3 linked regions of the Rhodoligotrophos appendicifer genome follow. The protein of the gene in region 2 interacts with the protein of the main gene of each other region in a pairwise test. Links are inferred from orthologs where the notes say so. Each region holds a gene or a part of one and is shown on either strand. Other genes may lie near its edges. The genes, in order: FKM97_RS19325, ptsN and trkA.

Region 1 (3,381 bases), on a different replicon or contig from region 2:
TTCGCTCATCGGCCAGTCCTTCACGGGAGACGCCTACTTCCACAGCCGGCCGTCGGCTGCCGGCAGCAAGGGCTACGATGCCGCCTCGACCGGGGGCAGCAACCTCGGTCCGACGTCGAAGGTGCTCGTCGAGCGCGTGACGGCCGACTCGCAGCGGATCAGCGCCGAGAACGGCGGGGGCCGGGTGCCCGTGGACCTCGTCACCGCGTCCGCCAGCGGCCTCGACCCAGACATTTCGCCAGAAGCTGCAAGCTTCCAGGTGGCGCGCATCGCCGCCGCGAGAGGCATCGACACGGGAGCCATCCGGGCGCTGGTCGCCGAACGGACAGAGGGCCGCACGCTTGGTCTGCTTGGTGAACCGCGTGTCAATGTGCTCATGCTCAACCTCGCTCTCGACGAGCGTTTCCCGGCGCCGCCGGCCGGCGAGTGACGATGGAGAAGGAAAGCCGCCCGGTGCCCGAAGCCCTGCTCGCCGAAGCGGCGAAAGAGGGACGTGGGCGGCTGAAGATCTTCCTTGGGGCGGCCCCGGGCGTCGGCAAGACCTACGCCATGTTGGAAGCCGCCCAGCGCCGCAGGGCCGACGGCGTCGACGTGGTGATCGGCGTCGTCGAGACCCATGGCCGTGCCGAAACCGAGCGCCTCACGGTCGACCTGGAGGTCCTGCCACGGGCGCAGATCCCCTATGGAGGGCGCCTGCTCGCCGAAATGGATCTCGACGGCATCATCGCGCGGCGGCCGAAACTTGCCCTCGTCGATGAACTTGCCCACACAAATGTGCCGGGCAGCCGCCACGCCAAGCGCTGGCAAGACGTCGAGGAACTGCTGGCGGCCGGCATCGACGTCTACTCAACACTGAACATCCAACATCTGGAAAGCCTGAACGACGTCGTCGCGCGGATCGCACGGGTGAAGGTGCGCGAGACGGTCCCGGACAAGGTTCTGGAGCTCGCCGAGGACATCGAGCTGGTCGATCTTCCGCCGGAGGAACTCATCGAGCGGCTGCGCCAGGGCAAGGTCTACATTCATGACCAGATCGCCCGCGCGATCCAGAACTTCTTTTCCAAGGGCAACCTGACGGCGCTGCGCGAACTGGCCATGCGGGTTGCCGCCGACCGCGTCGATGCACAGATGGCCGCCCATATGAGGAGCCACGCCATCCCGGGGCCCTGGCCTGCACAGGACCGCGTCCTCGTCTGCGTCAACGAGGCTCCCGTCTCCAAGGCGCTGGTGAGGGCCGCCAAGCGGATGGCCGAGCGGTCGCGGACGGACTGGATCGCGGCGAGCGTGACGACGGCCCAGTCGGAGCATCTTCCCGACGCGGCCAAGGATGCGATCGCCGAGACATTGCGGCTGGCCGAGACGCTCGGCGCCGAGATCGCGACCATCAATGCCGAGAGCCACGTCGCCGACGAGATCCTCGTATTCGCACGCAGCCGCAACGTCTCCCGGATCGTGATCGGGCGGCCGCGGCCGCGCCTCTTCACGGCCAGTTTCTTCCGCGAGACCGTCGCCGAGGAGATCATCCGCAAGGCGGAGGACTTCGAGGTCACCATCGTCTCCCCTGATCCGACCGAAGCCCGCAAGGCGGTTATCCGGGCGCCGCGCCCGGCCATGGAGCGCGACCCGAAGGCCTATCTCTGGGCAACGCTGACCGTGGTCGTCACCGGCGCGACCGCCATGCTCGTCAACCGCATCTTCCCGGTCGAGAGCCTGTCGCTGTTCTTTCTGGTCGGCGTGCTCGCCGTGGCGAGCCGGTTCGGCCTGTGGCCGTCCATCTATGCCAGCGTGCTTGCCTTTCTCGGCTACAATTTCTTCCTCACCGAGCCCTATTACACGTTCGAGGTCGCCCATCAGAACGTGGTGGTGACGCTTTTCCTGTTCCTCCTGGTCGCGATCGTCACGGGCAATCTGGCGGCCCGTCTGCGCAACCAGGCCCAAGGCCAGAGGGCGATCGCGAAACGGACTGCGAACCTGTTCGACTTCGCCCGCAAGGTGGCAAGCGTGGCCTCACTTGACGACGTGGTCTGGGCGGCCGTCACGCATGTCGCCTCCACCATGCAATGCTCCGCGCTGATCCTGATGCCGGATGCGTCGGGCAAGCTCGCGATCGTCGGTGGCATGCCGCCGGAGGACCAGCTCGACGCGCGGGATCGGGGTGCTGCGGAATGGGCCTGGGACAAGCACGAGCCCGCCGGCTGGTCGTCCCAGACATTGCCCTCGGCCTCATGGCTGTTCCTGCCGATGAACAGTGCCGGCAGGGTGCATGGTCTGCTTGGCGTGCAGTTCGGCACGCGCCATTATATCACGACCGACGAGCGCCGACTGCTGGGTTCGCTCGTCGATCAGGTGGCCGTCGCCATCGAACGGACGAAGTTGGCGGCCGATATGGAGCAGTCGCGCCTGCTGGCGGAAACCGAAAGCCTGCGCGCGGCGCTGCTCTCTTCCGTCAGTCACGATCTGAGAACCCCTCTCGTCTCCATCATCGGTGCGGCCACCTCGCTGATTGAGGCCGACCGTGCGCTGGGTGAAGCAGGGCGAAGGGTGATGGCCGAGACGATCCGCGACGAAGGCGAGCGGCTCAATCGTTACGTCCAGAACCTTCTCGACATGACCAGGCTCGGCTACGGTGCCCTGAAGGTGTCGCGGGAACCGGTCGACCTCAGCGAGGTGGTCGGGCGCGCGCTTCGACGACTGGAGCGGGACCTTGCGGGGCATCGCGTGGTGCGCGACCTTCCAGCATCGCTGCCCGACGTGCCGGGCGACCCGGTGCTTCTGGAACAGGTGGTCACCAACATGCTCGATAATGCCGCGAAGTACGCCCCCCCTGGATCGGAGGTGAAGGTCGCCGTGGCGGAGACAGATGACAATCTCGTGCTGTCCATCTCCGACGAAGGCCCCGGCATCCCGGCAGCCGATCGGGCGCACGTCTTCGACATGTTCTTCCGAGTGCGCGCTGGCGACGGCCAGCCCGGCGGCACGGGGCTGGGGCTGGCCATCGCCAAGGGAATCGTCGATGCTCATGGCGGCGACATCAGAGCTGAGGTCGCGAAGGCCGACGGCCATGGCACCCGCATCGTGATGACGCTTCCGAAGACCGCGCCCCGCCGGCAGACACCCGCATGAACACGGGCCGTATCCTTCTGGTCGAGGATGATCCCGGCATCCGGAAGTTTCTGCGCGTGGCGCTGGAGGCGCAGGGGTTTAGCCTGGAAGAGGCCGCTACGGGGCGTGACGGAGTGGCAAAGGCGGCCACGGTCCAGCCGGATTTGGTGGTTCTCGATCTCGGCCTTCCAGACATGGACGGCAAGCAGGTAATCGCCCGGATCCGCGAATGGTCGCAGGTACCGATCCTGATCCTGTCCGTGCGCCAGTCGGAGGATG
Region 2 (2,915 bases):
TCATAGAGCTCAACAGCGAAACCCTGCCCCGGGTTCTCGTGAACAATCAGTATTATTCCTCCATTGGCCGAAGCGGCGCTCGCGAACAGGATCGAGAATATATCTCGGAATGCCTCGCCAGCGCCAATTGGCTGGTGAAGAGCCTCGAGCAGCGGGCGAGAACGATCTTGAAGGTCTCCCGCGAGATCGTGCGTCAGCAGGATGCTTTCTTCGTGCACGGCGTCCAGTTTCTGCGTCCGCTTAATCTGCGGATGATCGCCGACGCGATCGAGATGCATGAGTCGACCGTCAGCCGCGTGACATCCAACAAATACATGGCCACGCCCCGCGGAACCTTCGAGCTGAAATACTTCTTCACGACCGCCATTGCGTCCGCCGAAGGTGGCGAATCACACTCCGCCGAAGCCGTGCGGCATCGAATGAAAGAGCTGATCGAGAGCGAAACGGCCGCCAGCGTCCTGTCCGATGACCGCATCGTCGAACTCCTTCGCGGCTCCGGCATCGACATCGCCCGAAGAACTGTCGCCAAATATCGCGAAGCATTAGGTATTTTATCTTCAGTACAACGCCGAAGAGAGAAGCAGGACTTCGCATGATCCGTAATATTTTTGCTCCATCCAAGTGATATTTGGTACATTTTTCAATAGGTGCAGCGAGATCCGGCAGATCGCCGAAGTTGCATTTCTTTAGATCCGTTTTGACAACCCACCCGGATGCATCAAAAGGAAGCCATTGACTTGTCGCGGCGACCTCATTACCTAGAGGCCGCCGCCGTGGGGGCGACCGTGATTTCAGTGCCAATCACGTTTTGGCATGTGCACGAAACATGGTAAGCTAATTGTTAATTGAGGGTGGATTTGAGGCGGTAAGGATCGAAGCCTTCGCCTCTCGGGACAGAAACAGAAAGCGACGGGCGGCGCTTCTGGAAGGATGAAAATCCATTTGTGGACATGGGTGTGGGAATCCGAATCGGATATCCGGTGCAGCCCTGTGCTTTGGCAATCAACAGCGTCAGCAAGCGACAACCACGTCGACATTTTGGAGTGAGATCGTTGGCTCTTTATCAGCTCAAGGGCGTAGTCACCGAGACTGTGCACCTTAGGAGACCCAATACCATGCAATTGTCCGACATTCTCTCGGCCGATGGAGTCGTGCCTTCGCTCAAAGTGAGCAGTAAGAAGCAGGCTCTTCACGAGCTGGCGGCAATTGCATCGAAGCAGACCGGACTGGATGTCCGCCAGATCTTCGATACGTTGCTGCAGAGAGAGCGGCTGGGGTCGACCGGACTGGGCCAGGGCATCGCTATCCCGCACGGGAAGCTTCCAGGCTTGTCCAAACTTCACACCGTTTTTGCGAGAGTCGCTCAACCGATCGAGTTCGATTCGGTCGATGATCAGCCCGTTGACCTCATTTTTGTGTTACTGGCGCCGGAAAGCGCAGGCGCCGACCATCTCAAAGCCCTCGCACGCATCTCGCGCCTGTTGAGAGACCCAGAAATCGTTGCAAAGCTCCGGGGGTCGGACAGTAGCGCTGCCCTTTATTCAATTCTGACTGAGCCGACGGCCTCTGCCTCGCACGCAGCTTGAGTCCTCAGAAACGCTACTCCCAACGACGGGACTAATGGACGCTCATCGGCTGAAGGTCGTGCTCGAAAGCATTCGCCACGGCGGCCTCATGACTCCCGGCTATGGCGACGGGCGTGCCATCAGCCGCATAGAGCGCAAAGAGACGGACATCGTCCGGCAGGGGGCTCATGGGCCCGATGAGCTCCGCCGCTTTCTCGTTGGCGATCTCGCGGACGTATCCGACCTTACCGCCGCCGAGCAAAGCAAACTCGGTTGCACTCATCAGCGGCTTAGCCGCAACGTCCTGACTATTCATAGCGATACTCCTGTAACGCACTAACGGCACACAACTGTGCTGCCGAAGAACACTCTTATTGCCAACGCTGAGAGGGAAGATTCAGTTTCATCCTCGCCCTTCGCGGATATCAATCGTCTTGACCAGCTTCTCCTGCTGCCGCCGCACCAGATCGACAGCCAGCATGCCATGTTCGAGAGAGGCACCCATCACTTCGATGCCATCGGCGAGAACGAAGGTCTTGAGAAACTGCCGTGCAGCGATGCCACGATGCAGATAGGCCCTTGAGCCATCATCCTTCTGCTTGCCTCGCACCACCAGCTGATTCTCTTCCACCTGCACCTGCAATTCGTCTCGGCCGAAACCCGCCACCGCAAGCGTAATCCGCAGATGCTGCGAGGCGTCCGTATCAGCAGTGAGCCGCTCGATGTTGTAAGGTGGGTACCCGTCGCTCGCGGTTTTACCCAAGCGATCAAGCAATCTTTCGATATCGTCGAACCCCAAGAGCAAGGGGCTCGAGAAAAGAGAAACGCGAGACATCGAAAAGCCCTCAGACAAGCAGCTTACGAATTGCGCCGGTGGATGTTCACCCTTGCGGCCACAGAGACGATGACCCGATCATGGCATCAACGCCTTAACGAAATCCAATATGGCGTCTCATTTCCCCTCGTTCAAGCTGATGAAAACTCGGAGAACGTTTCATGTCCACAGAACTTGTGATGCTCGCCTGGGCCGTCATCCTCGGGATCGCGCAGATAGCCTTTTCAGCCGGCCTTGTTGCCCAGCGACTGGGATTCGTGTGGGCGGCTGGGGATAGGGATGACCCTCGCCCGGACGCCTTGAAGGGCGTCTCAGGCCGCCTGCGGAGGGCGCAGAACAACTTCCTAGAGACCTTCGTATTCTTCGCCGTGGCCGTCCTGATGGTGGAGGTCACAGGCCGCCATAGCCCCGCAACCCTGTGGGGCGCCCAACTCTATTTCTGGTCCAGACTGATCTATGTGCCTCTCTACGCCCTCGGGACGCCCTATATCCGTACATTGGTCTGGGGGATCTCC
Region 3 (3,075 bases), on a different replicon or contig from region 2:
AGAGGCTCATGGCGGCACGCTCTTCATCGACGAGGTCGCCGATATGCCCATAGAGACTCAGGGCAAGATACTGCGGGTTCTGGTCGACCAGACGTTTCTGCGCGTCGGCGGCTCGAACCGCGTTAAAGTCGATGTCCGTATCGTTTCCTCCACCTGCAGGGATCTGCCCCGCATGATTGAGCAGGGATTGCTCCGCGAGGATCTCTATCATCGTCTAAATGTGGTGCCGATACGCCTGCCTGCGCTCGGGGAAAGGCGCGATGATATTCCAGCTCTGATTTCACACTTCATTCGCCAGTATTCATCGATATCAGGGCAACCGATGCGCGATGTTTCTGATGACGCGCTGGCTATTTTGCAGACGCTTGACTGGCCGGGAAACGTCCGGCAGCTAAGGAACAATGTCGAACGGCTCATGATATTGGCGGGCGGCGAGCCAGGAACCGAGATCACTGCCTCGATGCTGCCGAGCGAGCTTGGCGGGTTCATGCCGCCGTTGGCCAATGGCAATGGTGCCGAACAACTGATGTCCTTGCCGCTTCGTGAAGCGCGCGAAATATTTGAACGCGAGTATCTAGCTGCGCAAATCGCTCGCTTTGGCGGCAACATCTCAAAGACGGCAGCCTTTGTCGGAATGGAGCGCTCAGCTCTTCATCGGAAGCTCAAGCTTTTGGGGGTAGGGGAAAAGGCGATGGAGCTCCATTAGCTTTGGACCGTATGTAATTTGAACGGGACAGTTGCCCGGGCGTCATCGCACAAGGCCAGCAGAAATCTATGAAGATCATTATCTGCGGGGCAGGGCAGGTGGGTCGTGGCATCGCCGAGCGGCTGGCCCGGGAGGACAACGATGTCACCATTATCGATGTCTCCCCTAAACTGATCCAGGCGGTAACGGACGCGCTAGACGTGCGTGGCTTCGTTGGCCACGGCTCCCATCCTGACATTCTTGAGCAGGCGGGAGCGCGTGATGCGGACATGATCATTGCCGTGACCATGGTCGATGAAGTCAACATGATGGCGTGCCAGATCGCGCATTCACTGTTTGATATTCCAACCAAGATCGCTCGAGTGAGAGCACAAACGTACCTTGATCCGAAATGGCGGACGCTCTACTCCCGTTCGAACCTTCCGATCGACGTGATCATCTCTCCGGAAACAGCCGTGGGCGAGATGGTTCTACGCCGGCTTAACTTGCCAGGCGCCTTCGAAGCCGTTCACTTCGTCGAAGAACAGGTCATCGCGATGGCGATCCGGCTGCGTGACAATTGTCCCGTGGTTGACACACCTTTGCGTCAGCTAACCGAGCTTTTTCCAGACCTCCAAGCCACAGTGGTCAGCATTGTTCGGAACGGTAAGCTTTTTGTTCCCCACGGCACCGACCAGATGCTTATCGGAGATGACATTTATGTAATTGCCGACCGCAGCCAAGCTGAACGTGTTCTGGGCCTGTTCGGGCATGAGGAAAAGCCAGCCCGCCGCGTTGTCATCGCCGGCGGAGGAAATATTGGCCTCTATGTTGCGACCAAGCTCGAAGAGCGCCAGGGGCGGGGCGTTCATGTGAAAATCATCGAGATCAACAGAGAGCGAGCAAGCTTGATCGCAGAAGACCTGCAGCGAACACTGGTCCTGCATGGAAGTTCTATGGAGCAGGAATTGCTGCGTGAAGCTGGAGCCCAAGAGGCTGACGCTTTTGTCGCGCTCACCAATGACGACAAGGTCAATATCTTGTCGGCGGTATTGGCAAAGCATGAAGGCGCCCAGCAAAGCTTCTGTCTGGTCTCCAGCCCAGATTTCAATCCCGTACTCAACACATTCGGCATCGATGCCTATATCAGTCCGCGGGCAGTGACCGTCTCAAGCATACTGCGCCACGTTCGTAGGGGGCGCATCCGTGGCGTCCATCCGGTCCAAAACGGGGAGGGCGAGGTGCTTGAGGTGGAGGCCCTCGAGACCTCTCCAGTGGTGGGCAAGCCCCTACGCGAGGCGGATCTGCCCGACGGTGTTCGGATCGGCGCAATCGTGCGGAACGGGAAGGTTTCGATTCCAAACGGCGCGACCGAAATCAAGCCTCGCGACCGCATTGTTATATTCGCTCTGGCCGGCATGGTGAGGGACGTTGAACATCTTTTCCGCGTGAGCCTCGAATATTTCTGATGCAGCACTCCTGTGGCTTCACAGACACTGTTGCTCGTCGTCGACCCGTCCTATGTATGTTAGCGTCTTGATGGGGCTTTGCCCCAATGCCGACAGGCTTTTGGCCTAAGGCTCGAGACTAGGACGAGCCGCGTGTGTGTGTGCGGCATCCGTCTTCAACATTATGCGGGAACGACAATGGCCTCAGAAAAACAGCAAAACCTGCAAGATATCTTCCTGAACAAAGTTCGGAAAGAACATGTCCCTTTGACCATTTTCCTGGTCAACGGGGTGAAGCTTCAAGGGGTGATCGTTTGGTTCGATAATTTCTGCGTCTTGCTGCGGCGGGACGGGCTTTCCCAGCTCGTTTACAAGCATGCAATTTCAACCATCATGCCCAGTGCTCCGATCAAACTTTACGAGGAAAACGGCGGTAGTGACGATTAAGGGCGAAATGCGAGAAACTGGAGATAGGCGGATTGCGCCCATCTCCTTTCAGGTCGAAGAAAGTTCGGCGACCCGTGCCTATCTGGTGCATGTGGGATTTCGCCGCCGTCCAGGTGCCGTCCTCGGTAGCGAGTCACTGATTCTGCGGGAGGAGGACGAGCGCCTGGAAGAAGCGCATGGGTTGGCGCTGGCCATCGACCTCGAAGTCCAGGGCATGATCTCCGTGATCCTGACAAAGGCGACGCCGGCCACTTTGATTGGCGGTGGTAAAGTCGAGGAGATCGCCGCTGAGCTGAAAGAGCTTGAAGTCGAGCTGGTTGTGGTGAACGCCTCCCTCACGCCTGTGCAACAACGAAATCTCGAACGCGCCTGGAACGCCAAGGTGCTCGATCGCACAGGCCTTATCCTCGAGATTTTCGGCCGCCGGGCGAGGACCCGGGAAGGGCGGATGCAGGTGGAGCTTGCCCATCTCACCTATCAAAAGAGCCGCCTAGT

What was found.
Region 1: the proteins of ptsN (region 2) and FKM97_RS19325 interact in binary tests that used the Escherichia coli proteins (3 or more experiments, as listed by UniProt). The link is inferred for Rhodoligotrophos appendicifer from one-to-one orthologs.
Region 3: the proteins of ptsN (region 2) and trkA interact in binary tests that used the Escherichia coli proteins (3 or more experiments, as listed by UniProt). The link is inferred for Rhodoligotrophos appendicifer from one-to-one orthologs.

Annotation. Positions count from the first base shown.
Region 1 is NZ_VHKL01000009.1:48,423-51,803, forward strand. Bases 97-3,323 are described here. They hold FKM97_RS19325 (sensor histidine kinase), read left to right. Parts: upstream 97-432; coding sequence 433-3,123; downstream 3,124-3,323. Other genes in these bases: kdpC (potassium-transporting ATPase subunit KdpC), read left to right, coding at 97-430; FKM97_RS19330 (response regulator), read left to right, coding at 3,120-3,323. In the rest of the region: more of kdpC, read left to right, coding at 1-96; more of FKM97_RS19330, read left to right, coding at 3,324-3,381. UniProt on the Escherichia coli protein: Member of the two-component regulatory system KdpD/KdpE involved in the regulation of the kdp operon. KdpD may function as a membrane-associated protein kinase that phosphorylates KdpE in response to environmental signals.
Region 2 is NZ_VHKL01000001.1:248,941-251,855, forward strand. The notes cover bases 90-2,850. They hold ptsN (PTS IIA-like nitrogen regulatory protein PtsN), read left to right. Parts: upstream 90-1,115; coding sequence 1,116-1,586; downstream 1,587-2,850. Other genes in these bases: rpoN (RNA polymerase factor sigma-54), read left to right, coding at 90-596; FKM97_RS01155 (DUF1150 family protein), read right to left, coding at 1,618-1,881; FKM97_RS01160 (Hsp20 family protein), read right to left, coding at 1,969-2,400; FKM97_RS01165 (MAPEG family protein), read left to right, coding at 2,562-2,850. Also shown: more of rpoN, read left to right, coding at 1-89; more of FKM97_RS01165, read left to right, coding at 2,851-2,915. UniProt on the Escherichia coli protein: Seems to have a role in regulating nitrogen assimilation.
Region 3 is NZ_VHKL01000007.1:298,815-301,889, reverse strand. Bases 44-2,964 are described here. They hold trkA (Trk system potassium transporter TrkA), read left to right. Parts: upstream 44-774; coding sequence 775-2,154; downstream 2,155-2,964. Other genes in these bases: hflX (GTPase HflX), read left to right, coding at 2,588-2,964; hfq (RNA chaperone Hfq), read left to right, coding at 2,332-2,580; ntrX (nitrogen assimilation response regulator NtrX), read left to right, coding at 44-706. Outside these bases: more of ntrX, read left to right, coding at 1-43; more of hflX, read left to right, coding at 2,965-3,075. UniProt on the Escherichia coli protein: Part of the constitutive potassium transport systems TrkG and TrkH. May regulate the transport activity of TrkG and TrkH systems. Binds to NAD(+) and NADH.